2 regions of the Bacillus sp. ABR genome follow, and region 2 is predicted to be linked to the other one. Evidence: predicted binding sites of a transcription regulator. Region 2 holds the regulator's gene; the other holds the start of a gene.
The links. The regulator LexA, encoded in region 2, represses DNA repair genes until DNA is damaged. The targets are predictions, from matches to a motif close to CGAACATATGTTCG.
Positions count from the first base shown of each region.

Region 1: a site for LexA is predicted at 2,221-2,234, ahead of ruvA (Holliday junction branch migration protein RuvA). Genes of this name have one in related genera too.

Region 1 is NZ_JAOYSL010000002.1:540,117-555,460, reverse strand. It holds gene thiC (phosphomethylpyrimidine synthase ThiC) at 1-176, shown strand, start outside; gene OIT90_RS08270 (hypothetical protein) at 212-358, opposite strand; gene OIT90_RS08265 (hypothetical protein) at 550-732, shown strand; gene OIT90_RS08260 (serine/threonine protein kinase) at 766-1,410, opposite strand; gene OIT90_RS08255 (intercompartmental signaling factor BofC) at 1,649-2,149, shown strand; gene ruvA (Holliday junction branch migration protein RuvA) at 2,298-2,903, shown strand; gene ruvB (Holliday junction branch migration DNA helicase RuvB) at 2,915-3,919, shown strand; gene OIT90_RS08240 (DUF2905 domain-containing protein) at 3,912-4,112, shown strand; gene queA (tRNA preQ1(34) S-adenosylmethionine ribosyltransferase-isomerase QueA) at 4,147-5,175, shown strand; gene tgt (tRNA guanosine(34) transglycosylase Tgt) at 5,207-6,352, shown strand; gene yajC (preprotein translocase subunit YajC) at 6,400-6,666, shown strand; gene OIT90_RS08220 (TIGR04086 family membrane protein) at 6,716-7,093, opposite strand; gene OIT90_RS08215 (DUF421 domain-containing protein) at 7,245-7,907, shown strand; gene spoVB (stage V sporulation protein B) at 7,923-9,473, opposite strand; gene OIT90_RS08205 (post-transcriptional regulator) at 9,590-9,886, shown strand; gene secDF (protein translocase subunit SecDF) at 9,928-12,156, shown strand; gene OIT90_RS08195 (cation:proton antiporter regulatory subunit) at 12,515-13,003, shown strand; gene OIT90_RS08190 (LapA family protein) at 13,105-13,455, shown strand; gene recJ (single-stranded-DNA-specific exonuclease RecJ) at 13,537-15,344, shown strand, end outside.
Region 2 is NZ_JAOYSL010000003.1:99,235-114,578, reverse strand. It holds gene OIT90_RS10700 (bifunctional cytochrome P450/NADPH--P450 reductase) at 1-913, shown strand, start outside; gene OIT90_RS10695 (trypsin-like serine peptidase) at 1,107-2,015, shown strand; gene OIT90_RS10690 (NucA/NucB deoxyribonuclease domain-containing protein) at 2,275-2,655, shown strand; gene OIT90_RS10685 (STAS domain-containing protein) at 2,802-3,650, shown strand; gene OIT90_RS10680 (IseA DL-endopeptidase inhibitor family protein) at 3,683-4,225, opposite strand; gene OIT90_RS10675 (hypothetical protein) at 4,522-4,971, shown strand; gene lexA (transcriptional repressor LexA) at 5,017-5,637, opposite strand; gene yneA (cell division suppressor protein YneA) at 5,797-6,108, shown strand; gene OIT90_RS10660 (YneB family resolvase-like protein) at 6,126-6,773, shown strand; gene OIT90_RS10655 (DUF896 domain-containing protein) at 6,843-7,073, shown strand; gene tkt (transketolase) at 7,261-9,264, shown strand; gene sirA (sporulation inhibitor of replication protein SirA) at 9,462-9,908, shown strand; gene OIT90_RS10640 (YneF family protein) at 9,993-10,211, shown strand; gene OIT90_RS10635 (aspartyl-phosphate phosphatase Spo0E family protein) at 10,471-10,644, opposite strand; gene OIT90_RS10630 (cytochrome c biogenesis CcdA family protein) at 10,854-11,561, shown strand; gene OIT90_RS10625 (CcdC family protein) at 11,656-12,138, shown strand; gene OIT90_RS10620 (DUF2621 domain-containing protein) at 12,161-12,589, opposite strand; gene OIT90_RS10615 (Hsp20/alpha crystallin family protein) at 12,852-13,253, opposite strand; gene OIT90_RS10610 (small acid-soluble spore protein P) at 13,356-13,502, opposite strand; gene sspO (small acid-soluble spore protein O) at 13,519-13,665, opposite strand; gene acnA (aconitate hydratase AcnA) at 13,886-15,344, shown strand, end outside.

The DNA of each region.
Region 1 (15,344 bases), on a different contig from region 2:
AAACATTGCCTGCCGAAGGCGCTAAAACCGCTCACTTTTGCTCGATGTGCGGACCGAAGTTTTGCAGTATGAAAATTTCTCATGATATCCGCAATCAATCTGAAGAAGTAAAAAGAGAGATGGAAAAGAAGGCGAAGGAGTTTGTCAGTCAAGGAAGTCAAATTTATCAGCCATAAAAAAAGAACCTCGCACGATGCTGTGCGGGGTTTTATCAAACCGCTGAAAAGGCTTTTCTTAAAAGGTGAAAAAATGCCTTTGCTGCATATGCCATCATGTCCACACTTGGAATGAGAGCATCTGTTAAATGAAAAAAGACTGTTTTTCTTTCTGGAGATGTTCGTTTCTTTTTCTGCTTCATCAAGGGCAGCCTCCTTTTTCACTAATATACTTCTTTGCAGATATGAGAGATAGATATGTTGTGTGAATTTAAACAAAATTTAAACTTCTTGGGTTTGAATGGAAAGAAGGAGGGGAAACGAGTTGAATAGAGAATGAATGAAAAGAGCTGATCTATTTGACCAGCGAACAAGAAGAGTGGAAGGTGATCTTATGATGAAAGTATTTAAGGTAACATTTCATATGAACAATGGGGAAGTGCTTGATTTCGAGCTCAAACGTCCAGCTACCTATGATGTGTATAAAAAAATTGAAGAAGCCAATCATTGGTTTAAGCTGAATAATGAAATCATTAACCTATTAAACGTCAATAGTATCCATGTAGAAACAGAATAACAACAGAAAGCCGCTCAAATAGAGCGGCTTTTGTTATGCAGAAAAATCATTTCGATTATTAAGCTGCCCGCGGGACAGCCAGTTCTTTTTATACAAATAAGCAATCACTTCAAGCCAAAGACGCGGTGCTTTTTTAGGGAAAAAAGGTTTTTGGTAATAAGCATAAGCGGCTTTTAAATCATCCCATTGATGACATGCTTTCGTTTGCGTGAATCTGGCAACGTCAATGACTCTGATTCGTCCTTCTTTTGTTAAGATCAGATTGCGCAGATGGATATCAGAAGGATTCAATCCTTTCTCGCGCGCTTCCTCCAGCGCATCATCGACTTGATTGATCATTTGTTTTTTAATAGGAATTCCTTTTGTAAGGCATTCATAGAATGTGTAGCCTTTAATATATTCCATTAAAATATACTGATCCCCAGACTCATAAATCTCAGGGTAGTAAGACGAACCAGAAAGTTTTTCGTAAATGGCAGCCTCTTTGCGGGCAATATGCTGATAAGAAGGGAAAAAGACTTTTAGTGCCATTTTCTTGCCGTCTTTTTTATATAAAAAGACATAGGCACTTCTTCCTTTGCCGCACAGTTCAAGCTCTGCTGGTTTATAGGCAAGCTTATGAAAACGTTTCTCTTCATGATACTGAATCGATTCGGCTAATCTTTTGACATCTGACATTGACTTCACCTTCTTTGGTTTCAGTTTATGCGGCTGAAAAACGAATGATGAAAAAACGTGTCACTCGATAAAGCAATGGATTGTATAAAACATAACATTTACGAATGAAGGATACAATGAAAGACTCTTACCATACATTTGAATCATCGATGTGGTTAATGTTTAGAAAAATGGGTCAAACTACATATGTCATGCATCGATCTCATGTTCTAAAGAGGTGTAAATAGTGAAAGTGAAGATGAAATGTTTCGTTACAGGACTTATCATGACAAGTGTGCTTTTTTTCGCTGCGGATATGGAAGGGAAAGAACACTTGCAAAAGCAGTCAAACTCTATCACCGTCCAGCTTGAAAAAGTCTATTTAGACGGCGATGTGAGTATTGAAAGACACCGAGCATCATTAGAAGACAAAGACACATTCTGGGCGCAGTATAAAGGCTGGACGCTGGTAGAACAAAAAGAGGATTTTGCCCTTTTTAGAAAGCAAATTGATGATATCTCTCCATTAAGTAAAGCAAATGGATATATCGGATTATCAGAGGACGGTGTGATTTCTACGTTTCATGGAAGGCCTGACGGCTGGGCGGAGCCTATTCATCTCTTTTTTCAAATTGATACGTCCCGTTTAGAAAGTCATGTGGAAAAACAGCTTGAGCAAGGTATTCCTTTTCGAACAAAGGATGAATTTGAGCATGTGCTTGAAGTCATGAAGCCTTACCGAAATGAAATATCGTTTTAAAGCATGTAACAGCTTGCTGGTGTGAAGACCGCAAGCTGTTTTTCATGGTTTCATGATAAAAATGTACTGAGCGAACGTATGTTAACTTTTATTGCGGTTTTCTCCTCGATTTATGTTACAATGAAGAACAGTCAAAGAGGTGAAAACGGTGATAGAGTTTGTAAAAGGGACCATTGATTATGTGTGCCCGCAATATGTTGTCATTGAAAACGGCGGAGTGGGATATCAAGTCTATACCCCAAACCCGTTTATCTATCGAGTAAACAAACAAGAAACGATTTATACGTATCATTACATAAAGGAAGACGCATTTTCGTTATACGGTTTTCAAACACGAGAAGAAAAAGCGCTGTTTACAAAACTGTTAAATGTCACAGGAATAGGGCCAAAGGGCGCACTCGCTATTCTTGCTTCCGGTGATCCTGGCGCTGTCATTTCAGCGATAGAACGTGAAGATGAAGCGTTCCTGATTAAATTCCCTGGTGTGGGCAAAAAAACAGCACGTCAAATCATTTTGGATCTAAAAGGAAAACTTGCAGATGTGGTACCAGAAATGATTGGCAACTTATTTAATCACGAGGACCACATTCAGGTTGAAACGCAGCAAACTGCATTAGATGAAGCGCTTGAAGCCTTGAGTGTCCTTGGATACGGTGATCGTGAAATTAAAAAGGTTCTTCCATTATTAAAAGAAGAAAAGAATCTTACAACCGATCAATATGTGAAAAAAGCTTTACAAAAAATGTTGAAATAGGGTGATGTCTCATGGATGAACGGCTCGTCTCAACTGAAGCAGACAACCATGAATCAGCCATTGAGCAAAGTCTGCGGCCACAGACACTTAGCCAATATATCGGTCAGCAAAAAGTAAAGGATAATCTCAGCGTATTTATTGAAGCTGCCCGCATGCGGCAGGAAACGCTTGATCACGTCCTTTTATATGGACCTCCTGGACTTGGGAAAACAACGCTTGCGTCGATTATTGCCAATGAAATGAATGTTCAGCTGCGTACAACGTCAGGACCAGCCATTGAGCGTCCTGGAGATTTGGCGGCCATCTTAACGTCTCTTGAGCCAGGTGATGTATTGTTTATTGATGAAATTCACCGCTTGCAGCGCTCAATTGAGGAAGTGCTGTACCCAGCAATGGAGGATTTTTGTTTAGATATTGTCATTGGAAAAGGAGATACAGCACGCTCTGTACGGCTTGATTTACCGCCATTTACGCTTGTAGGTGCAACGACCCGTGTCGGGCTGTTAACTGCGCCGCTTCGTGATAGGTTTGGGGTACATGCAAGATTGGAATACTATGAGCAAAGAGATTTGGCTCACATTGTGGCAAGAACAGCCGAGCTGTTTGAGATTGGGATCGATATTCGCTCTGCCGAAGAGATAGCGAGACGTTCCCGTGGAACACCGAGGGTTGCCAATCGTTTGCTCAGAAGAGTAAGAGATTTTGCGCAGGTGCTTGGGAATCATGCTATTACGCAGGACATTGCGGAAGATGCACTTGAGCGTCTTCAAGTCGACAGGCTTGGCCTCGATCATATAGACCATAAGCTACTTTTAAGTATGATTGAAAAATTTAGAGGCGGTCCTGTTGGGCTTGATACGATCTCAGCGACAATTGGAGAAGAATCACATACGATTGAAGATGTGTACGAACCGTACTTGCTGCAAATTGGTTTCCTGCAAAGAACACCAAGAGGGCGGGTCGTCACAAGAGAAGCGTATGAACATTTTCAAATGGAGGTTCCGATTCGTGACTGAATTCCCTAAAATATTAATGATTTTAGGTGGTGTCCTTTTTGCCGCAGGATTAGTGTTTCAATTGGTTGGTAAGCTTCCAGGTGATATTTTTGTGAAAAAAGGAAATGTAACGTTCTTTTTTCCTGTCATTACATGCATTGTCATTAGCATCGTACTAACCATATTACTGAATATCTTTGGACGGATGAAATAACGTTAACTAGTTAACTACAGAATAGGTGAAGGAAATGAAGCTAGAACTATTTGATTTTGATTTACCAGAAAGATTGATTGCCCAAGTGCCGCTTGAAAAAAGAGATGCATCAAGACTGATGGTCTTAAACAAACAAACGGGTGCGATTACACATGATACATTCTCACAAATCATCGATTATTTTCAAAAAGGTGATTGTCTCGTTCTAAACAATACTCGCGTTCTGCCTGCACGTCTGTTTGGTATGAAAGAGGATACAGGTGCCAAAGTTGAGCTGCTTCTATTAAAACAAGAAGAAGGAGATAAATGGGAAACACTTGTAAAACCAGCGAAACGGGTGAAAAAAGGAACGGTTATCACTTTTGGTGATGGACGGCTCAAAGCGGTATGTACAGAGGAAATGGAACATGGCGGAAGAAAAGTCGAGTTTCAATATACAGGCATTTTTTATGAAGTGCTTGAATCCCTTGGTGAAATGCCGCTGCCTCCATATATTAAAGAGCAGCTTGATGACCGTGAACGCTATCAAACCGTTTATTCAAAAGAGGTTGGCTCCGCTGCTGCCCCAACTGCCGGTCTCCATTTTACAACCGAGCTGCTGGATGCGCTGAAAGCGAAAGGTGTACACATTGCTTTCATTACGCTGCACGTGGGGCTTGGCACGTTTCGTCCCGTAAGTGCAGAACGTATTGAAGAACACGAAATGCACGCAGAGTTTTATGAAATGAATGAAGAAACAGCTGATAATCTTAATCGCGTTCGCAAAGAAGGCGGACGGATTATTTCAGTCGGCACAACGTCAACAAGAACGCTTGAAACCATTGCAAGTGCACACAATGGTGAGTTCAAAGCCTCAAGCGGCTGGACGTCGATCTTTATTTACCCTGGCTACACATTCAAGGCAATTGATGGCATGATCACAAATTTCCATCTGCCAAAATCCTCGTTAATTATGCTTGTCAGCGCATTAGCTGGACGAGAGCACGTACTAAAAGCGTACAATGAGGCTGTGAAAGAGGAATACCGATTCTTCAGCTTTGGCGATGCCATGCTGATTCAATAACATCATACAACAAAGACAGGAGGGCTCATTTTTGTCGCAATTACCGATACGTTATGAGTTCATTAAATCATGCAAACAAACAGGTGCACGTCTTGGCCGCGTTCATACACCGCACGGCTCTTTTGAAACACCTGTATTTATGCCAGTAGGTACACTGGCTACAGTCAAAACAATGGCGCCTGAAGAATTAAAGGCAATGGATGCAGGCATCATCTTAAGCAATACGTACCACTTATGGCTCCGTCCAGGTCACGATATCGTAAAAGAAGCAGGCGGTCTGCACAAATTTATGAACTGGGACCGAGCCATTCTAACTGATTCAGGCGGATTCCAAGTTTTCTCATTGAGTGAATTTAGAAAAATTGAAGAAGAAGGCGTTCACTTCCGTAATCACTTAAACGGAGACAAGCTGTTCCTATCTCCTGAAAAAGCTATGGACATCCAAAATGCGCTTGGCTCTGATATTATGATGGCATTTGATGAATGCCCGCCATATCCTGCAGAGTATGATTACATGAAACGTTCTGTGGAGCGGACAAGCAGATGGGCAGAGCGCTGTTTAACAGCGCACCAGCGTCCAGAGGATCAAGGGCTGTTTGGAATTGTCCAAGGCGGAGAATACGAAGAGCTTCGAAAACAAAGTGCAAAAGACCTTGTTTCACTTGATTTCCCAGGCTACGCCATCGGAGGCTTATCTGTAGGGGAACCAAAAGATGTGATGAATCGTGTACTTGAGTTCACTACACCATTTTTACCGGCAGACAAACCAAGGTACTTAATGGGTGTCGGCTCGCCAGATTCCTTAATTGACGGCGCCATTCGCGGTGTAGATATGTTTGACTGCGTACTGCCTACGCGAATTGCAAGAAACGGTACCTTAATGACAAGTGAAGGCCGTCTTGTTGTGAAAAATGCAAAATATGAGCGTGACTTTAGACCAATCGATGAGAACTGTGACTGCTATACATGTAAAAACTATACACGCGCCTATATTAGACATCTCATCCGAACAAATGAAACGTTCGGAATTCGATTAACAACTTATCATAATCTTCATTTTCTGTTAAAATTAATGGAGCAAGTGAGAGAAGCTATCCGTGAGGATCGTTTAGGTGATTTTAAAGAAGAGTTTTTTGAGCGTTATGGCTTTAACAAACCGAATGCGAAAAACTTTTAACGCATAAACGAAAGGCTTTACAATGCTTTAGAAAGGGGTGAAATAGAATGGATGGTGGTATGGGTTCAATCATTATGATTGTTGTCATGTTTGCTGTGCTTTACTTCTTGTTAATCCGTCCACAGCAAAAGCAACAGAAAGCTGTGCGTCAGATGCAGCAATCTTTATCAAAAGGCGATAAAATCGTCACAATCGGTGGTTTACACGGTGAAATCGACTCAATTGATGAATCAAAAGTGGTCATCAAAACAAGCGAAAACAACCGTTTAACTTTCGATCGCCGTGCTATTAGAGAATTAGCTGACAAAGGCTAATCCTCCGATACATAGCAATAAAAAAAGAGCGATATGAACCGCTCTTTTTTTATTTACCTCGAAGATTGACGCCAATCATTCCCCCCAGCATACAAATGCCTAAAAATGCTCCATGATAGATGAACTGCTCTGGTGAAAACGTTTTTCCAAACCCCAAATATTGAAATAAAAATACAGTGAGAGAAAAAATGATAGATGTGATCGCACCAATTAGCCAGCCGCGCTCCTTTGCTTTCCCGCCAGAAATGATGCCTCCTAATAACAGGGCAACAAAGGACAAAATCATAATCATCCATTTAAATGATGATTCCTGCATACTTGTGAATGTAAGCATGAGCGACACAAGTAAACTTGTGACAACCATCACGACAAAAATGGCAATTAATCCGGATAAAATGCCTTTTCCAATATGTTTTGTTTCTTGCATGTGATTTGTCTCCTCTCCAATTGACCGAAGCTTGTCTTTTACTAAAATGTATTCACAGTGGAGAAAAAATAGACATGTTTCAGACGTTTCTTTTCTACATAAATAAAGTGTTTTGACACAAGCTATGTTGGAGAAGGAGGGTTTACATCACATGCAGGACATCTTGATCATTTCCATGAGAACCATCATTCTATATTTTCTTATTTGGTTTATCTTTCGCTTAATGGGCAAAAGGGAAATTGGCGAGCTGAGTATTTTAGATCTAGTCATTTTTATGATGATTGCAGAAATTGCGGTTCTCGCCATAGAAGAAGTAGAGGATCACATGTTACATACGGTATGGCCAATCCTGCTGTTAACCTTCATTCAAATCACACTTGCCTATCTCTCATTGAAATTCCAAGGCGTCCGGCGCTTTCTTGACGGCAAACCGGTCTTGCTCATCATCAATGGCAAAATAGACGAGGGTGCTATGAGAAAACAGCGATACAATTTTGATGACCTGCTTATTCAATTAAGAGAAAATAACATCGACAGTATTCAGGATGTCTCTTACGCTATTTTAGAGCCGTCTGGAAAGCTCGCCGTCGTCGAAAAAGAAAACAAGCTCAAACATGCAGCGCTTGAGCTTCCACTTGTTGCGGACGGTGTAGTGCAGCATGATCACCTTAAGCAAATCAATCAAAATGAACAGTGGTTGAAAGATGAGCTTGCTAAAAGAGGTTACCATGATATCGAGCAAATCTCTTACTGCAGCTTTAATCAAAAAACATTTTATATTGATTTGAAAGATGAAGTGATCAAAAAGAGATGAGCTAAAACAGATGAGCTAAAACAGCTTCCCAATGAACGGGATGCGGCGCAGCTCTTCTCGTTTCACTAGTCCTAGGCAGATTAATAGAATGACATACAGCATGCACGTAACAAAGATGAGTGTTACAAGTTCAATAGGAGCAGAAAAGAGTCCGTTTACTTGAGATTTCAGCCAAAGGCTGACAGCCCCCGTACCGATAATCACAAGGACGCAAAGTCCATATTCCTTTAATGGTAAATGAATAGGTAGCACCTTTCCAACAGTTGCCGCATGGAGCAGTGTGACAAGGATGATGCCGATTAAGATCGCAAGTGCTGCGCCCATAATGCCAAAGCCAGGCTGTGAAGCAAGAACAAAAATCATCCCTGTTTTTACAATTGCACCTATCAGGCTGTTGGTCATCGCCGCACCAGCTAAATTGAGTGCTTGAAGTACGGCTTGAAGGGGCCCCTGAAAATAATATAGAAGGAAAAATGGCGCCATAAATTTCACATAAACAGCCGCATGCGATGAACCATACATAAAGAGCGTTAAATCTTCTGCGTAAACGAAAAGAATAATACATGAAATGCCTCCGCTGAGTAAACAAAGGCGCATCGCCTGCTTCAGCCGGTATTCGACCGTTTTACGTTTATTCTGCTCCATTCCTTCACTGATCGCCGGAACTAATGCAGTTGAGAGTGAATACGTAATAAAACTAGGCAGTGTCAAAAGGGTCAGGGCAAGCCCGGTCAACTCCCCGTACTGCCTTGTCGCCTCAACAGCCGCATATCCAGCAATGGCAAGACTTTGCGCGACAACAATCGGCTCTAAAAACCACGAAATATTCCCGATAAAACGGCTGCCTGTTGTTGGCAGGGCAATGCTCATCAGCTGCTTAAATGTGTCCTTCCCGTCATGAATCGCCTTAAAAAATCGTTTTCGAATACGAATGGTCTTTTTATAGCGAAAGGCAATCAGTAAGTAAGCAAGTGAAATCATCTCTCCAATCACAGATGACACCATCGCACCTGCTGCCGCAAATTCAATCCCGTAAGGAAGGAAAGCCGTTGTACATACCGCGACTAATGAAATTCTTGCGACCTGTTCCAGAACTTGAGACATCGCGAGCGGACTCATTTGCTGTCTGCCTTGGAAATAGCCTCTTAACACACTGGAAATGGCGATGACTGGTACGACGGGTGTAATGGCAAGCAGTGGATAGACCGTTCTAGGGTCTGTCAGCATATTTTCTGCCATGATAGGCGCAAACCATAAAAAGAGCGGCGTGAAAATCAGGCTGAGTGTTCCTGTTATCGCAAGGGACATGACCAGAATACGTTTTGTTTTCTGTTTGTCACCCCGGGCTTCTGCTTCTGCGACAAGCTTACTAATGGCGACAGGCAGTCCGAATTGCGTGAGCGTCACGGCGAGAAAAAAGGTAGGTGCAGCCATCATATAAAGTCCGACCCCTTCTTCGCCAATGAACCTCGCAATGACAATTCGATTGACAAAACCCAATATTCTCGTGATAAAACCTGCTAAAATTAAAATAATGGTCCCCTTTAAAAACGTTTGCTTCGTCAAATCACAGATCACCTGCCTTCTCAAACGACATAGAATCATATACAATAAGATATGCGTGTATATCGTCCAAGCATGACAAGTCTCTCGATAAAAAACTGAAAAGGGGGAGCTACGCAATGACACAACATCCAGCTGCTATTTACAAAGACCATTTAAAGCCTTTTCTGTTCAGTAAGCTTGAAGAATTCATCGTTTTGGGCTATAAAGATGTAGATTTAGAGGAATTATGGTCATACTTAGAGAATAAGAAGTGGAAGAAAAAACAAGAGTATCCGATTCATGAAATGGTTGCAGATATCTTATCTGTGAAAATAGGCGAATTTATGAACTATGCAACCGTTCAGTCGTTTAAAACGTCTGCTTTTTTGGACAGTGAAGATGGCAAGAATATGCTTGATGAACTGTTAAAATAAGCCATCTTAATGGATTCAGGTGTTTAAGGAGGAAATACATAATGAAAAAAGGGCGCATTCTTGCGTTTTTCTTAGTGGTTCTGTTAATCGGAACTGGCGTGGGCTTACTAACAAAGCCTGTTGCGAAAGATATGACGCTAGGGCTGGATTTACAGGGTGGATTTGAAGTCCTGTATGATGTACATCCAGTGAAAAAAGAGGACAAGATCACAAATAGTGTTCTCGTTAGTACAGTGGAGGCTCTTAACCGAAGAGCAAACGTGCTTGGTGTAAGTGAGCCGAACATTTCGATTGAAGGCAACAACCGTATCCGCGTGCAGCTTGCGGGTGTAAAAGATCAAAACAGAGCAAGGGAGATTCTTTCCACTGAAGCACAGCTATCCTTCAGAGATACGAATGATAAAGAACTCCTAAACGGGGCTGACCTAGTCGAAAACAGTGCAAAACAAACATTCAGTCAAACGAATGAGCCAATTGTGACGGTTAAACTAAAGGATGCGAAAAAATTTGGTGACGTCACAAGAAAAGTAGCAGCGATGGCACCAAATAATCAGCTTGTCATTTGGCTTGATTACCACAAAGGAGATTCCTTCAAAAAAGAAGTCTCAAAATCAAACCACAAGTATGTATCTGCACCAAATGTGAATCAAGAGATTAACAGCAGTGACGTACAAATAGAAGGAAAGTTTACTGTCCAAGAGGCAAAAGACCTTGCGAGTATTTTAAATGCCGGGGCATTGCCAGTGAAATTAACAGAAAAATATTCCACATCTGTGAGTGCACAGTTTGGTGAACAAGCACTGAACGAAACAGTGTTCGCAGGAATAGTAGGAATCGCATTTATCTTCTTATTCATGCTGTTTTATTACCGATTACCTGGTCTTATAGCTGTCATCACACTTTCAGCTTATATCTACATTACGCTGCAAGTGTTTGACTGGATGGGCGCGGTTATGACACTGCCTGGAATTGCCGCACTCATTTTAGGGGTAGGGATGGCTGTCGATGCCAACATTATTACTTATGAGCGGATCAAGGAAGAGCTGAAGCTCGGCAAATCAGTCCGTTCTGCTTTCAGATCAGGGAACCGCAGATCATTTGCGACGATCTTTGATGCTAACTTAACAAGTATTATTGCCGGCGGAGTGCTGTTCTTCTTCGGGACAAGCTCTGTAAAAGGATTTGCAACAATGCTCATCCTCTCGATTTTAACAAGCTTTATCACAGCTGTTTTCCTATCAAGATTCCTTCTCGGTCTTCTTGTTGAAAGCCGCTATCTTGACCGGAGAAAAGGCTGGTTTGGTGTTCGTCAAAAAGACATTATGAACATCCATGAGACAACAGAAACCACCGAGCCAAAAACACCATTTGATAAGTGGGATTTCGTCAGCAAACGTAAAGGATTTATGATTTTCTCAGCTACTATCACCATTGCGGGAATCATCGTTCTTTCCATCTTCAAGCTGAATGCGGGAATTGACTTTACAAGTGGAACTAGAATTGATATTCAAAGTGATCACAAGCTGTCAACTGAACAAGTCGAGCAAGACTTTAAAAAGCTTGACCTTGAGACAGACAGTGTCGTGTTATCGGGTCAAAAAGAGAATCAGGCAGCAGCGAGATTTGTCGGTGTGCCGAACAAAGAAAAGATTGCTGAAGTGAAAGATTACTTCAAAGATAAATACGGAACGGAGCCAAACGTAAGTACAGTGTCTCCGACTGTCGGAAAAGAACTTGCCCGTAATGCGCTATATGCCGTCATCATTGCCTCCATCGGGATCATTTTATATGTATCCGTCCGATTTGAGTATAAGATGGCGATTGCGGCAATTATTTCACTGCTATATGATGCGTTCTTTATCGTGGCCTTCTTTAGTATTACGCGCTTAGAGGTGGATGTCACCTTCATTGCCGCGATCCTCACGGTCATCGGGTACTCGATCAACGATACGATCGTTACCTTCGACAGGGTTCGTGAGCAAATGAAGAAACGTAAACCGAAAACCATTGAAGATCTATCGTACATTGTGAACTTAAGCTTACAGCAAACCTTTACGCGATCTGTCAATACGGTGCTGACTGTACTTGTCGTTGTTGTCGCACTGCTTATCTTCGGATCAGCGTCGATTACAAACTTCTCCATCGCCTTACTTGTCGGCTTATTAACAGGGGTGTATTCATCCCTTTATATCGCGGCACAAATTTGGCTGATGTGGAAAGGCCGCGAGCTGAAAAAACCAGCTAAGATAGATACAGATCAAGATATTTAATCTAGAAAAACTGCCTTCTCGGCAGTCTCAGCGTGTAGACAAACCCTCGCATTCTTTGTCGGTCCTGCGTGCCGGTGCTCACGAATGTCAAATTCGCTCCGCTCCGGTACTCGTCCTTCCTAGGGCTGCAAAGGTTTTCTATCACGCTGAAAAGAAGAAAAAGGGCTAAAATAAATATCATTTTAGCCCTTTTTCAACAATCTGAGACTGCCTTTTCGGCAGTCTTTTTCTATTGAAAAAACATTTTGGGTTTCATTGATCTTAAAATGGTCTTTTGCTATAATGACTTACGTTTAGATCAGTATAGAAAGCGGGTGTCTGTTTAAGGCATTTTGCTTTATTCATTGGAGGGGCTGTGATGAAGGTTCGGGAAACTGAACTGCCAGGTATCGGTCATAAAGCCGAAATGATCACAAGAAATAATGAGAAGCTTGCCATCATTACACATAATGACGGCAGAAGAGAAATGTATCATTTTCAGGAGGACGACCACGAAGAAACGATTTCTGGTATCCTGCTAAACGATGAAGAAGCAAGACAAATTGCGGCTATTTTAGGCGGCATGGTCTATAAGCCGAAAGCGCTTGAAACCGTAGAGGTAGCCATTGATGATCTAGTGATTGAATGGTTTAAAATTGAAAAGAATGCACCAGCTGTTCAAAGAAGCATCGGTGAACTCAATGTTCGCCAAAACTATCAAGTAACAGTCATCGCCATTATGAGAAAATCACACGAGAAGATTTTAAATCCAGGACCAGATACCATCATCGAAGAAGGGGATACCCTTGTTATTTCTGGAGAAAGAAAAGAATTAAAGAACCTGATTAAAGAAAAACTCAGCAGCTGATGATGCCCATGCTGATAGGTTTTCTTCCGCTGCTTTTTTTCTGTGTTTAAAAAAGGCAGTGAAAAGGGAAGAATAAAAGAAAAAGCTTGGGGGATTTGTAGATGAACAAACAACAATGGACCATCATACTCGCATTTATTTTCGTATTAATTGTCTCAGTATTTGCCGTGATTAATGTACGGCCTGTCGAGGTAGACTACTTATTTGGAACGGCTGAATGGCCGCTGATCCTCGTCATTATCGGTTCTGTTTTAATGGGCGGACTGATTGTGGCATTTGCAGGGATCTTCCAAATTGTGAAACTGAAACGTGAACTAAAGGCATTAAAAGCTGAGCGTGCAGCTGCTGCACCTGCTGCTTCGACGAAAAAGGCAGACAAAGATCTTCAAAAAAAATCGCATGTTACGCCTTTAAAAGAACAGCCAGCATCATTTGACCGGAAGGAAAAATAATCTTCCAGCACAATTTCATAAAATAAAAATTGAAACCCCTCAGGCCACTCTAGTATAATAGTGTGGTTGAGGGGTGAATTTATGTTATTATCCAAAATGCGCTGGGAATATGAACATCCAAGCGAAGAAAAAGTGAAATCACTCTCTGAAAATCTGAATATTTCAGCGCTGACTGCATCGCTTCTCGTAAAAAGAGGACTTGAAGAAGTAGAAGAGGCGAGGTCTTTTTTATTTGATCAAAAAGCCGAATTTCATGATCCATTCCTATTAAAAGGAATGAAAGAAGCAGTAGAGCGCATCAACAAAGCGATCGAAGAGCAGGAATCGATTGTGATCTTCGGAGACTATGATGCAGATGGTGTGACAAGTACGTCTGTACTTTTACATACATTAAAAGAGCGGTCTGCGATAGTAGACTTTTATATTCCAGATCGGTTTAAAGAAGGCTATGGGCCTAATGAACAGGCTTTTCGATATATCAAGGAGCAAGGAGCATCGCTTGTCATCACGGTTGATACAGGCATTGCTGCTGTAAATGAAGCACGTATTGCAAAAGAAATAGGGCTAGACCTGATCATTACAGATCACCATGAACCAAGTGAGGAGCTGCCTGAGGCACTTGCCATTGTCCATCCTAAGCAGCCAGGCTGTGAGTATCCCTTTAAAGAACTTGCTGGTGTAGGTGTAGCGTTTAAAGTGGCGCATGCACTTCTTGGGGAGCTGCCAGTTCAGCTGTTAGATCTTGCAGCAATCGGGACAATCGCGGATCTTGTACCGCTTCATGATGAGAATAGATGGCTCGCCAAAAAAGGGCTTATGCAGCTTCGTCAGTCGAATAGACCGGGGCTGAAAGCGTTATTGAAAGAAGCGGGAGCCACTTTAGAAGAAGCGAACGAGGAAACGGTCGGCTTTCAAATTGCGCCAAGGCTGAATGCTGTAGGACGAATTGAACAGGCAGATCCAGCTGTTCACCTTCTTATGACTGAGGATAAGGATGAAGCAGAAGAGCTCGCTCGTTTTGTACAGGAACTGAATAAAGAACGACAAAAGATTGTCAGTACGATCACAGAAGAAGCCATTCAAATGGTGGAAGAGGCAGGCGATGACCAGTCTGCGATCGTTGTAGCGAAAGCTGGCTGGAATCCGGGCGTTGTCGGAATTGTTGCCTCTAAATTGACGGATACTTTTTCTCGTCCGGCGATTGTGCTTGGAATAGATGAAGTAACGCAAATGGCAAAAGGATCAGCCCGGAGCATTCCTGGCTTCGATCTATTCTTCCATCTAAGCAAATGCCGCGACATCCTGCCGCATTTCGGCGGGCATCCGATGGCAGCAGGGATGACACTTCGAGCGGATGATGTCGCTTTACTAAGGGAAAGATTAAATCAATATGCCAATGAAACATTGACGGAAGAAGATTTTATTCCCATTCAGCGGGTCGATGCTGTGTGTAAGGTAGACGAATTGACGGTTCAAGCGATTGAAGAAGCAGGGATGCTGTCACCATTTGGTATGTCAAACCCAAAACCGTTCATTATGATTGAAGATGCGAAGCTTGAAGATATCCGAACAATTGGGGCAAATCACAACCATATTAAAATGTCTCTGAAAGACGAAGACAAGCTGCTTGACTGTGTCGGCTTTCACCAAGGGAAATTAAAAGAAGAAATTGTTCCAGGAAGCCGCATTTCCGTGATTGGAGAAATGTCCGTCAATGAATGGAATAACCGGAAAAAGCCCCAGCTGATGCTAAAAGATGCACGAGTTGATGAATGGCAGCTGTTTGATCTGCGCGGGAAAAAGGATTGGGAGAAGAAAGTTTCGACGCTTGATTCAGAAAAATCTTTGGTTATCTGTTTTGATGAAGCAACGAAACAAAACGTCGATAT
Region 2 (15,344 bases):
GATTCCAATCAAAGAATTACTCGCCTCACATGTTGAGCTTCAAGAGCCTGCGACACGTACACAGCTAAGAGAGCTCGCAGCACATACGGTATGTCCGCCTCACCGCGTGGAGCTTGAACAAATGGCTGGAGAAGCATATCAAGAAGCCATTTTAAAGAAACGAGTAACCATGCTGGATTTATTAGATCAATATGAAGCGTGCGAGCTGCCGTTTGTACACTTTTTGGCGCTTTTACCAGGTTTGAAACCGCGTTATTATTCGATCTCTAGCTCGCCTAAGGTAGATGCAGAAAAAGTCAGTATCACAGTAGCAGTTGTAAAAGATAAAGCGTGGAGCGGTAGAGGAGAATATGCCGGAGTTGCCTCAACCTATTTATGTGGTCTAAAAGAAGGAGAAGAAGTAGCCTGCTTCCTGCATGAAGCGCAAGACGGATTCCAGCTGCCTCCTTCATCAGAAGTGCCGATGATCATGATCGGACCAGGTACAGGAATTGCTCCATTTAGAGGATTTGTTCAGGCAAGAGAAGTGTGGCAGAAGGAAGGGAAGCAGCTTGGCGAAGCCCACTTATATTTTGGCTGCCGTCACCCTGAGGAAGATGATCTATATTTTGATGAAATGCAGCTTGCCGCTCAAAAAGGAGTTATCCATATCCATCGTGCTTATTCTCGTTACGATGATCAAAAAGTATATGTCCAGCATTTGTTGAAAGAAAACGGCGCCAGGCTCATCGAATTGCTTGATCAAGGAGCTTATCTGTACGTGTGCGGAGACGGAAAAGTCATGGCCCCAGATGTAGAGGCTACACTAATCGATCTCTATCAAAACGAGAAACAATGCTCGAAGGAAACAGCTGAAAATTGGCTGACAGCCCTTGCAAATGACAATAGATATGTAAAAGATGTGTGGAGCTGATAAAAGGAAAGACCGCCAATTAGGCGGTTTTTTTCTATTCTCATAGAAAGAGATCGATAGAATGAAGGTTGGGAAGATACGAAACACCTAATTTAAAAATGAAATATTTTGTAAAAAATAAGAATATTCTCTCATTTACTCCAATATGAAACAATCGTATGATTTTTGATATAGGACATAAAGGAGGAATATGATGAAAAAGGTGAAAATGTTACTCCCTTCTCTTCTCGTTTTTGGTGCTTTAAGTGTGCCTAGTTTTGCCTATGCCGCATCGGATTCAGTACTAACGTCTGATTATGACATGGTGACTTCTGATGGAAAAGTGATTTCTTCAAGTGATTTTCACAATGATAGGAAAGCCCCCTCATCCTTTGACAAAGTGGATGATCTTTCTTCTACTGTTGGCGAAAAAGTAAAACCACTATCAAAATATTTAAAAGATTTTCAAACAAAAGTCGTCATTGGAGACGATGGTAGAACCAAAGTAGCAAATACAAGAGTAGCACCATACAATTCGATTGCTTATATTACATTTGGCGGCTCCAGCTGTACAGGGACACTCATTGCTCCTAATAAAATTTTGACAAACGGACACTGCGTGTACAATACGGCATCGAGAAGCTATAGTGAAAAAGGAACCGTATATCCTGGTATGAATGATAGTACTGCGGTGAACGGTTCAGCAAAAATGACTGAGTTCTATGTGCCAAGCGGGTATATTAATACTGGTGCAAGCCAATATGACTTTGCCGTAATCAAAACCGATACGAACATTGGCAATACGGTCGGCTACCGATCCATCCGCCAGGTGACAAACTTGACTGGGACAACCATTAAAATCTCAGGATATCCTGGTGATAAAATGAGATCGACTGGCAAGGTGTCACAATGGGAGATGTCAGGTCCTGTGACGAGAGAAGATACGAATCTCGCATACTATACGATTGATACATTCAGCGGAAATTCAGGTTCTGCCATGCTGGATCAGAACCAGCAAATCGTTGGAGTTCATAACGCTGGGTATTCAAACGGAACGATGAATGGCGGGCCGAAAGCTACAGCTGCCTTTGTTGAGTTTATAAACTATGCGAAAGCGCAATAAAAAATAGAGCTTGTTTCCTTCATAGGGGACAAGCTTTTTTGTATGAATTCATTTAATAGAAGATTCATTTTTTTAACCTATGGATTTGAGATTGAGAGCTTCATCAATTTTTTCACATGTCATCCGCGAACCACTCATACATTAAAATGTCACATTTCCTTTAAGTCAAAATCATGCTTGAGATGGATGAGGAGGTCACGCGCTTTTGAAGATGAAAAGAGGCTGGATCGCTGCTGTCGCTTTATGTTTTGTGATATGGATGGGCATGTTGTTAGGTGGATTTGGAGAGAAGCAGGCAGCAAAAGGGGCTGATCGATATGATCATGTCGTTCAATTTCCAAAGGAAAGGTACCCTGAAACAGGCAGTCATATTCAAGAAGCCATTCGAAAAGGGCATTCAGATGTGTGTACCATTGACAGGAATGGAGCAGATGCCCGCAGGCAAGAATCATTAAAAGGGATTCCGACAAAACCTGGATTTGACCGTGATGAATGGCCGATGGCGGTTTGTCTTGAGGGAGGAAAAGGCGCAAGCGTTCAATATGTCAGTCCATCTGATAATAGGGGAGCAGGCTCATGGGTCGGGCACCAAATCAGCGGATTTCCTGATGGGAAAAGAATATTATTCATTGTGAAATAAATCTGAGGAAAAGGCACCCCTCGAGCGGGTGCTTTTTTGTTTATGGCAGAGCGTATCCGAGCTGGCAGGGAAAAAAGATTCAGTGGTACAATCAATCTATAAGGTACAAAGACTGACAAGAAGAAAATGTGAAGGGACATTTGCTTATGGATAAGAACCGTGCATTATACGATTTTTTTATGCAGCATGCAGAGAAGCTGACTGAAACATGGTATGAATCAATTGAGGACGATGATCCAGAATCGATATATCGTTCAACAGATTCCAGCATCATTGCAGAGCTAAAACGGCAGAATCAAGATTATTACCAGCACTTTATACGAGCTATTATTGAAGACAAGACATATTTACATACTGAATTTAAAAAATGGTCTGAGGATTTAGCCAGTGATCCGAAGCATTTAAATACACCATTAGATTATGTCGTAAGAGAATACATGTCCAATCAAAGAGTCGTTCTGCATTACTTAAAAGAATTTATTAAACAGCGTCAAGGTGACATTGATATTGACCGTATTTTTTATTGGTATGATTTAATTTCCGAAGCGTTTAATATTTCAATCCATGTGTTTATCCAGCAATATGTGAAAAATACAACGAAGAAGCTTGTGGCTCAAAGAGATATGATTTATGAATTGAGTTCACCGGTGATTGTTTTAAAAAGCCAGATTGCGTTGTTGCCTTTGGTAGGTGATATTGACACAGCGAGAGCAAAGATTATTTTAGAAAATACGCTAAAACAGTGCTCGCAAAAAGGGGTTCAGCATTTATGTATTGATCTATCGGGTGTTGTCATTATTGATACAATGGTGGCTCATCAAATCTTTGATCTTGTCACATCACTTCGATTAATTGGAGTAGAGACGACCATTTCAGGAATTAGACCAGAAATTGCTCAAACAGCAGTACAGCTCGGGCTTCCTTTTAATGAATTTCGCACGGCGTCATCACTTGCTCACGCGCTGGATCGCATGACTGAATTTTCTCCAATATAAAAACCAGGCCGATGAGAGGCCTGGTTTTTTATTTAGATGACAGCGTCAATTTGTGTGACTTTCCAATCTTTTTGTACTTTTTCGTACGTAACAGTTCGTTTTACTTTGCGTCCATCAAGTGTTGGGACAGTAAATTCATATGTGCGGACTGTTTGTTTCTTAGAAACAAGTTTAGGTGTGGCTTTTTCCCAATTGAGCATGTTATCTCCGTCACCGACTGGAACAGCCATTTTGCCTTTATGAACAATAAACTGATAATCTTTTAAACCATGTTTGATGGCATCTTGAGTGAACACTTGAGATAGGTAGCTGTTTAATTTTTTCTTTGTATCAAATGTTTTAGAAAGATAGTTGTATGTCATATCTTTATAGGTAAATGATTTTAATTTGTAATTAGAATGTTCTTTAATTTTGTAGCCTGACATTGCACTCCAAAAGTGTTCTCTTGCATCAAGGGCAATATGTAACGCTTCTTTATTTGTCAAAGCGGCTGATTTCTTGGAAGCGGCCAATGTTGTAGTTTGTAATGAGATCATAAGCATAATAGCAGTTAATAAAACAAATAATTTTTTCAAGGCAATTGCCTCCTTTTCTCAATGAAAACTTCTTATGTTACAAATGTTACAATAATTACAGTGATATTACAAGTATTAAATCTAAATGTTTTTTTATTTCTTTTGTTTCTAATTATATAACGTTTGAGGGAGACAAAAAGTTTTCATTTTTTTTATTTTCTTCTTAATGATTATTTAACCGTTCTAAAGAAGAACGAAACGTCTTTTGGAAAAATTTCTATTTAGACGTTTAACACACTTTTTTTATTTATGACATATACTGTCGTGATGAATGTCTAAAGAAAGTGGTGTTTATTATGTATCATCCGTATGAAGGTGTGTGGAATGGGTACTCATATGATAGGCAGATGCAAGGATTTCCATCTGTTGGTATTCCTCAAGGTGGAGGGTTTCCTGGGTTTCCAATCGGAGGAGGAGGTACTTGGCCAGGGCAAGGTTCAGGCGGACACTCAGCCCCGCCGGCACCGCCGCAGCATATCATTTCGCAGTATCAGCAAGCACTCTCTCAGCCACAAAGTATGCAGTCGCTTATATCTGGGCACGGTGTTGGCGGAGGCCATCAAACTGTACAATTTGCAGCGGGATGTAATAGAAGATGGACAATTGTGCTTTTGAGAAACGGTCAAGTATTTTTAATGTATATCCTTTCCTCACAGCCATTTGGCCGAACTACTGGCTTTATATGGCCGAACTTTACATTTGGTTCCTTCCCAAGTTCAAGTATTCTTGCCTATTCTTGTGCATAAGAAAAAGCCGGTTCTCATCAGCAGCTGATGAAATACCGGCTTTTTTTAATGAATATTTCGAAATACGCCAATCACTTTACCTAGTATACTCACATTCTGTAAAATAATCGGTTCCATTGATGGGTTCTCTGGCTGTAATCTAAAGTGTGTATCTTCTTTATAAAAGCGTTTGACTGTCGCTTCATCTTCCTCTGTCATGGCGACCACAATATCACCATTGTTAGCGGTGCTTTGCTGACGCACAATGACATAGTCCTTGTCCAAAATACCTGCATCAATCATACTTTCTCCCATAATTTCAAGCATAAACACTTGTTCATCTGGTGCTGCAAAAGTCTCTGGAAGAGGGAAGTATTCTTCTACATTTTCAACAGCGGTGATAGGAAGACCGGCCGTTACTTTTCCGATGACTGGAACGTTCATTACAGCACTCTTTGGAATATTCATTTCCTCTTCATCTAGTACTTCGATCGCTCTAGGTTTTGTCGGGTCTCTTCTAATTAAGCCCTTTGTTTCTAGTCTAGCTAAATGTCCATGGACCGTTGAACTGGATGCTAGACCGACAGCTTCTCCAATTTCACGGACGGATGGGGGATAACCCTTGCTTTTTACTTCATCTTTGATGAATTTCAGGATATCGAGTTGTCTTTTTGATAGCTTCGTCATCTTTTGCACCTCAAAACGTCAATTTTAAAGAAATTATAGCATGTTTTTCCTAACAGTACAAACATAGGTTCGAAAAAAACGTTTGACAGAAACGTTTGTTCGTATTTATAATGAGTGACAGAAAGAGCGAACACATATTCTATTAGGAGAGATGACATTATGAGGTTAAAAGAATCTATTATTTTTATTGGGGTATTCTCATTCATCGTTGGCATATTTCTCTCACTTATTGCAGTCACAAGCCATAATGATACAAATCAGTATGTTAAAATAGAGGTTCAATCAGGTGATACTCTTTGGGGGTTAGCTGATCAAGTAAACGACAGCAAATCAATCGACAAAAATGCATTTATTGATTGGGTTACCGAACACAATGATCTTGCTTCAACTGAAATCCAGCCTGGCGACATTCTTGTTATACCCGTCAAAAAAGAGCATCCAGTCGTATATCAGCTTGCAACAGTACAATAGAAAGGTCGATTTTAGACATGAACGCAATCATTTATGCGAGAGTAAGCACTGTCAAAGAAGAGCAGGAAACCTCGCTGAAAAGACAAGAAGAAGAACTGCTGGCGTTAGCTGCCATGCACAAGATGAATGTGGTCAAAGTCATCAAAGAAAAAGCGAGTGGATATGATCTAAATCGTGATGGTGTGTTTGAAATGCTTGCTGCACTGAAGGAAGAGTCAATCGATGCCGTTCTGATCCAGGATGAAACTCGTCTTGGAAGAGGACAAGCAAAAATTGCACTTCTTCATTGTCTATTTAAAGAGAACGTAAAGGTATACAGCGTATTTCATAGAGGAGAGCTTGAGCTTTCAGAAGCAGATGAAATGGTCATTGAGATTGTAGGGGTCGTTGAAGAGTACCAACGGAAAATTCATAACCTGAAAATCAAGCGGGGAATGAAAAGGGCAGTTGAGCGCGGATATCAGCCTGAACTGAATTTAAGGCAGCAGGACCATGCACCTGGCCGTGAGCGTATTGAAGTGCCGATTTCAGAAATTGTTCGATTAAGAAAAAACAATATGACATTCGCCGAAATTGCCGCAACTCTTCAGGCATTAGGTTTTGACATTTCAAAAGCAACGGTGCATAGAAGGTATCAAGAATATGAAAAAGACCTTACCACCTAAAGCGTGATTTGTTGTCAAAATGATTGATATTTAGTAGTATGTAGAGAAAATGCTTTAAAGGAGTTTGTCATGATTTCTAAAGAACAGCTTGCAAGAATAAATGAGCTTTCAAAAAAGTCGAAAGAGACCGGTTTATCAGACGCTGAAAAAACAGAACAAAAGCAGTTGAGAGAAGAGTATTTGAAAGCTTTTCGTTCTTCTATGAAAAATACACTTAAAACTGTCAAGATTGTTGATCCTGAAGGAAACGATGTCACACCAGAAAAATTAAAAAGAGAAAAAGATCAGAACCTTCATTAAGGCTGTGATTTCTTGAATTTTGAAAAGATGGGAAGACTATTCTCGTCTTTTTTCATATTTGCATAACTTTTTAGGTGATCGATAAACTAAATGTGACAAAATCCTTCTTTTTCAGCGTGAAATAGTTGTGAAAAAAGGACAGTAGATTTATGATAATGGTGTACACAAGATACGGAAGGGGATTTATATGGAAACGATTGAATTGAAATCTATTGCAACAATACGTACTCTCTCCATAGACGCAATTGAAAAAGCGAATTCCGGTCACCCAGGAATGCCGATGGGTGCTGCACCAATGGCGTACGCTTTATGGACGAATCACTTAAACGTAAGTCCGCAAAATCCAAATTGGTTTAACAGAGACCGCTTTGTTTTATCTGCGGGACATGGTTCTATGCTTCTATACAGCATGCTTCATTTAAGCGGATACAATCTGAGCATCGACGATTTAAAACAATTCCGCCAATGGGGAAGCAAAACACCTGGACATCCTGAATTTGGACACACAGAAGGCGTAGATGCGACAACTGGTCCTTTAGGCCAGGGAATTGCTATGGCAGTAGGAATGGCACTTGCAGAAAGACATCTTGCGGAAACGTATAACAAAGACAACTTTCATGTTGTAGATCACTATACATACAGCATTTGCGGAGATGGAGACTTAATGGAGGGGATTTCCTCTGAAGCTGCTTCACTTGCTGGTCATTTAGGCTTAGGCCGTTTAATCGTTCTTTACGATTCAAATGACATTTCTTTAGATGGCGACTTAGATCGTTCATTCTCTGAAAATGTGAAGAATCGTTTTGAAGCGATGAACTGGGAAGTTCTTTACGTGAAAGATGGCAACAACATCGAAGAAGTAACTGCTGCTATTGAAAAGGCGAAACAAAGCACAGACAGACCTACTTTAATCGAAGTGAAAACAACAATCGGTTTCGGTTCGCCAAACCGTGCGGGAACGTCTGGTGTGCATGGTGCACCTCTTGGCAGCGAGGAAGCTAAGCTGACGAAGGATGCTTACTCTTGGACGTTTGAGGAAGACTTCCATGTACCTTCTGAAGTGTACGATCATTTCAAAGAAGCTGTCAAAGACGCTGGTCAGAAAAAAGAAGCAGCTTGGAATGAGCTGTTTGCGCAATATGAAAAAGAATATCCAGAGCTGGCAGCACAGCTGAAGCTTGCGATTGAAGGAAAGCTTCCTGAAAATTGGGACCAAGAGGTTCCTGTTTATGAAGCAGGTTCAAGCCTTGCTTCCCGTGCATCTTCAGGCGAAGTGTTAAATGGTATTGCAAAGCAAGTACCTTTCTTTATTGGCGGGTCTGCTGACCTTGCTGGATCAAACAAAACAACGATTAAAAACACGGATGATTTCGGAAAAAATAATTATGCCGGCAAAAACATTTGGTTCGGTGTTAGAGAATTTGCAATGGGTGCGGCGCTCAACGGTATGGCGCTTCACGGCGGTCTTCGTGTATTCGGCGGAACGTTCTTTGTTTTCTCAGATTACTTAAGACCAGCGATTCGTCTTGCTGCCTTAATGGGACTTCCAGTCACATACGTCTTTACTCATGATAGTATCGCTGTTGGTGAAGATGGTCCAACACATGAACCGGTTGAACAGCTTGCTTCACTGCGTGCGATGCCTAATCTTTCCGTTATTCGCCCAGCAGATGGAAATGAAACAGCTGCAGCGTGGAAACTAGCTGTATCTTCAACGGATAAACCGACTGCACTAGTTCTTACTCGTCAAAACCTTCCAACGATTGACCAGGCACCAGAGAAGGCATATGAGGGAGTAGAAAAGGGTGGATACGTTGTGGTTGAAGCAGCTGATGCACAGCCAGAAGCACTTCTACTCGCTTCAGGATCTGAGGTTGGTTTAGCCATTGAAGCCCAAAAAGCACTTGAAAAAGAAGGTATCCGCGCATCTGTTGTCAGCCTTCCTGCATGGGATCGCTTCGATCAGCAGTCAGACGAATACAAAGAATCCGTTCTTCCTAAAGCAGTACGTGCACGTATTGCGATTGAAATGGGTGCTTCACTTGGCTGGGAGCGTTATACTGGCCTTGACGGTGACGTGATTGCAATTGATAAATTTGGCGCTTCTGCACCAGGTGAAACCATTATCGAGAAATACGGATTTACTGTCAGCAATGTAGTCAGCCGTGTGAAAGCGAAGCTGAATAAATAAACGAACTCCAAGCATCATGCTTTTTTGCTATCTGTTTGCAGAGCATTTTCATCCGCTCTGCAAACTTTTTTCTTTTTCTTGTTTTTTTGACAAAACTAGTTTCTTCTTGCTTCATATATAGACAATTCTTTCTTTCACATTTTTGTATAATACAAGCAATAAACGAGATTGACGAAATGTGAAAGGAAGGGATAGACATGGAACGCCATTATTATATTTATTGGATTGAGGATGAATTTGCACATCACTATTTTGGCAGAGAATCGATTTTGTTTCATTTGTTTGAGTCGTTACACTGGACGAATCGCACCGACGATGAGTTAGTTATGCTTGTGAAGCAAGTGGATTATGTGACGAAGCGAATCCCTGCTTTTCATATGCATCAGCGTCTCATGAATAACTTAACGAACATTCACTATACACAAATAGGCTCGATTTACAGTGCTTCCTTACCAGATGGAAAAGGAACCGCAGCATTTATTATTAAAGACCGGTATATCCAAATGTCTGCCACTGGCAGTTATGAGGCAGAAGCAGTGTTTTTTGAAGTGCTGAGAAAAATCAGCCCTTGTTTTCTTGCGATGGACTTTAGTTCAAAGAAGCACGGGTGGCTTAATCCAGTAAAAGTGAGGAATTTTGTTTAAAAAAATAAAATTGAACGTGAAATGTTGTATAATAGCCTTTTGTTTAGTACACTTTATACGAGACAACATGAAGGAGGAAGAATTATGGATTTATGGGTTGTCATCCTTGTAGGCGTTGTTGCACTGCTTGCAGGAGTTGCACTCGGATTCTTTATTGCTCGTAAGTATATGATGAGCTATTTGAAAAAGAATCCACCGATTAATGAACAAATGCTTCGAATGATGATGATGCAAATGGGCATGAAACCGTCCCAGAAGAAAATCAATCAAATGATGAAAGCCATGAACAACCAAGCGAAATAATACGTACGATATTATGATCATAGATGGAACATGGTTATAAAGAATGGACAAGCGTTGTCCTTTCTTTATTCAATTCACCTTCATCAGACGCTTAAAACCACTGTACTTGCATGAATGAAGCAGGGAAGGTGGTTTTTATTATGGCGTCAAACAGCATGAAAAACAAAAAACCCCTATATCAGAGGTTTTCGTTTCTTTTATGGTCACACATATCAACTGTTCTACAATGGTGCGGCATGTTTGATATCATGAAGTATAATTAGTTGGCTGAGTTTGAGTGTAAGTGTCGTTGATATTGTAAGAGGAGATGATCTAGCTGCTGGCTATGTTCGATGGTCACTGTTGATGTCATCCCATTATGCAAGACAACTTTCATCAGCTCTTCTCTTTTTTCTTCGATTTGAGTTAATAATGATGTTTTTACCAAAGTCATGTTCCTTTCATGCAAATCTTGATAAAAAGAATCGATTCTATTATATCCATTTTAAGGTTTATTTTCAAATTTAAAGGATTCATTATCTTGATGTCAAATTAAATTATATAAGGTTTTAAGAGAATAGACCATCTTTATTGAGGTGATGTAAAAAAAATGAAATGATTTTGTCATCTCTTATTGTATATTTGTAAGAAGGGGGTGTTCTTTTGACAGATTTGAATTACTTTTTAGCATTTGGAGCAGGATTTCTTTCTTTTATTTCACCGTGTTGTCTTCCGCTTTATCCAGCATTTTTATCGTATATTACGGGCGTTAGTATAGATGAAGTGAAATCCGAGAAGGTGATGCTGAGAAAAAGAAGTCTGCTTCATACATTATTCTTTTTAATTGGTTTCTCTATTATATTTATTGCGATTGGGTTTGGGACATCGTTTGTCGGGAAGTTTTTTAATGATTATCATCAAGCGATTCGTCAAATTGGAGCCATCCTTATTATTTTCTTTGGTTTTATGACTCTTGGCGTATTCAAGCCCTCTTTCCTCATGGGTGAAAAGAGAATACAGTTCAAAAATCGTCCTGCTGGTTTTTTTGGATCCATTCTCATCGGAATGGGCTTTGCCGCTGGATGGACACCTTGTACTGGCCCTATTTTATCCGCTGTCATCACACTGGCGAGTAACAATCCTGAGTCGGCTGTCATGTATATGATTGCGTATATATTTGGATTTGCCGTCCCGTTTTTTATTCTCTCCTTTTTCATTACGAAAATGGGGTGGATCAGAAAGCGCCAGCAGCTTATCATGCGAATTGGCGGAATCATTATGATTGTGGTAGGGATTTTGCTGTTCTTTGATCTTCTGACATGGATTATCATCATGTTCTCATCATTGTTTGGCGGTTTTACAGGCTTTTGAAATCGTTTTCTACAGTCGCGGCGAATGGTTTTTTTTCGTCAATTGGAGTATATTATACATAGGCTGACCTTAAAGAATAAAGGAATGATTTGATATGATGATCTTGATCTCTTCTATAATTGCGGTATGTATGGCGGTGGCCGTCATGTTTATTCGCATTAAGTCATCTGCAAAACCTGCAACGGCAAAAAAAATTATTTTACCTCCTATTTTCATGAGCACTGGCGCACTGATGTTTTTTGTTCCAATGTTCCGGGTAACTGGAGCTGAATTTCTAGAAGCGATCACAGTGGGGATGTTTTTCTCTATATTTTTAATTAAAACATCGAAGTTTGAAATTAGAGGCAATGACATTTACTTAAAGCGGTCAAAAGCATTTGTGTTTATTCTCATTGGACTTCTTGTCCTTCGTATCGGAATGAAGACCATCCTAAGTTCTTCTATTGATTATGGCTCATTAAGCGGGATGTTTTGGATTCTTGCCTTTGGCATGATCGTGCCTTGGCGGGTTGCCATGTATTTGTCGTTTAGAAAGCTGTCTAAACAATTAGATCCGCAGCAAATTCAAATGAATTAAACCTCCTTTTTAAAAAAGGAGGTTATTTTAATAACGATTCATATGGCGAGTGATCAATGTTTTTTTCTTGAAGGCGCTTCAATAAAAATTTATGATCACGCTTTGGTGTAGCCATAATGTAGCCGCGAATGATTAAGTCTAGATTAATGCTGGCAGCCTGTTCTTTTAATGCCAGCTCACCAATTTTACCCGCTATTTTTTCTTTGGCAACATCTCTAAACAGCTCTGGAACAGGTGATACGAGTTCATTTAACAGCTGTTTGTCCTCATCCCGCCATAGGTGAAGGCTCTTTTGAATATATTCATCCTGCCAATCAAGCTCTGATTTCCCATCTTCCTTTGGCAATCGTTTTAAAAATTTGCGAAACATAAAAAAGCCACCGATTGCGAGTAATCCGATCATCACTGTACCCCAAAATAAAATGAACCACAAAAACCAGCCGCTTAACATGTTCTCACTCCTTATACCCCTTATCTCTCTATTTTATATTACATGAAGAGAGGATAGAAGAAAATAACAAAAATGTATGTCTATTATCTCTATAAACGCCCTTTTTCATTGATAGCCGCCCATTTACTAGAATGACCCAAACCGATTAGTAGAAAAAGAATACATTATCATATAGCGATTCTACTATTTGGCCATGGTGGTTCGCAAAAGGTATTGACTTGAAACGAACGGGAAGAGAGCCCACCTATATGAAGGTGGGCTCTTAATGTTTGAAGTGGGGGATTTGAAAGGAAAATGCACCGCTTGGATGGTCGGAACATTTTTTAATTTTTATCGATATGATTTGGTTTTCATAATCTGTTGCAATGTCTTTGTCGTTTAAATAAAAAGGAAGCATCACGCTTTTTTCAATTGGCTGTTCGCCTTCACCTTTTGGCTTTTGTACTGTGTAAGTCAACGTCAGCTCATGTCCAGCGAAGGTCAGCTTTACATCAGTGATCGATAAGGTGGAGACATCGATTTCAATAATATAATCACGGCTTGTTTCATAAAGATCAATTGGGAGGTGTTCATCATACCAGGCAAATGGATCATCCATTAAAACATTGAGCCAATCATCTATTTCAAGGAAATCAGAGGAATTCGATTGCTTTTCATTCTCCATAAACACTCCTCCATCACATCTCATAATAAATCATATGATGAAAATGGAAATGTGTGAAAGACCTAAAACATCCCGTGTGGTCACGGGATGAGAGGGGAATGATTACATATCATGATGAGAATTGTGCTTTTGTCTTGTATGGTTGCGGTTTTTCACTTTTTTACTGCCTGATAGCGGCTCAGGCTGACCGCCTTGATGCTCCTTAGGAGAGTTTTGACGGATGTCTTTCCCTGTGTTTTTATTCGTCATGATGTTTGGCTCCTTCTTATTGATTTTTTTTGCGTTTTTTATTGTTTTGTCTTTGTTCTTCTGTTAAAACGAGTTGATCATCTTCCGTATAGCCTGCGCCATTACCTTGGCTTTTGGCTGCGTTCATGCCGTCAATGACATGATTTGCTTTGCGTTTTGTCATGTTCTTTCACCTCATTTGTAGTATGAACCCGCTGCGCTTCGTTTATGAAGAGTAATCATTTCCTAATGATAAGTTAAACTTATTGAATTTAATAAAAGCATTGTTATTTACTTATGTATGAATTTGTTTTAAGATGAAATTGTGAGAAAATTGTGGTGAAATACGACGATTTTTCTGAGAATTGAAATTGATCTTGATCATCAAAAGGGGGATTTTGGACATGTCGAAACAGCAGCAAGTCGCTAAACAAGACGCTTTTCAATCTAGAAAAACGTTTTCGACAAATGGGAAAACGTATCACTATTATTCGTTAGAAGCACTAGAGAAACAAGGAATTGGAAATGTTTCTAAGCTGCCTTATTCCATTAAGGTACTTTTAGAATCAGTGCTTCGCCAAGTAGACGGTAGAGTGATCAAGAAGGAACACGTTGAAAACTTGGCAAAATGGGGAACTGCCGAGGTAAAAGAAATTGATGTTCCATTTAAACCTTCTCGTGTTATTTTACAAGACTTCACGGGTGTACCAGCCGTCGTTGACCTTGCTTCTTTAAGAAAAGCAATGGCAGATGTGGGCGGGGATCCGGATAAAATTAACCCTGAAATTCCAGTTGACCTTGTTATTGACCACTCAGTACAAGTTGATAAAGCTGGAACTGAAGATGCATTAAACATTAACATGGATTTAGAATTCGAACGTAACGCAGAGCGTTATAACTTCCTTAGCTGGGCAAAGAAAGCGTTTAACAACTACCAAGCTGTTCCGCCTGCAACAGGAATTGTTCACCAAGTGAACTTAGAGTATCTTGCAAGTGTTGTTCATGCGATTGAAGAAGATGGCGAGATCATCACTTACCCAGATACATTAGTTGGAACTGACTCTCATACAACGATGATTAACGGTATCGGTGTACTTGGATGGGGCGTTGGCGGTATCGAAGCGGAAGCTGGTATGCTTGGTCAGCCTTCATACTTCCCAGTACCAGAAGTGATTGGTGCTAAATTAGTTGGAGAGCTTCCAAACGGAACGACTGCAACTGACCTTGCATTAAAAGTCACACAAGTCCTTCGTGAAAAAGGCGTAGTAAACAAGTTCGTTGAGTTCTTCGGACCGGGTGTTGCTCAATTGCCATTAGCAGATCGTGCAACAATTGCGAACATGGCGCCAGAATACGGTGCTACTTGTGGATTCTTCCCAGTAGATGAAGAAGCACTTGCTTACCTTCGCCTTACTGGACGTGATGAAGAGCAAATTAATATCGTTGAAGAATATTCTCGTGCAAATGGCTTATTCTATACGCCAGATGCAGAAGAACCAGTTTTTACTGATGTTGTGGAAATTGATCTTTCTAAAATTGAGTCAAACTTATCTGGTCCTAAACGTCCACAAGATTTGATTCCACTTTCTCAAATGAAAGAGACGTTCCATAAACACATCGAAAGCCCAGCTGGTAACCAAGGGTTTGGCTTAGATAAATCAGAGCTTGATAAACAAATCGAATTTGATCTTGCAAACGGTGAAAAAGCTGTGATGAAGACAGGTGCGATTGCGATTGCAGCGATTACGAGCTGTACGAATACATCGAACCCATACGTGTTAATCGGAGCAGGTCTTGTTGCGAAGAAAGCAAGTGAGCTCGGTATGAAAGTGCCAAACTACGTGAAAACGTCACTAGCGCCGG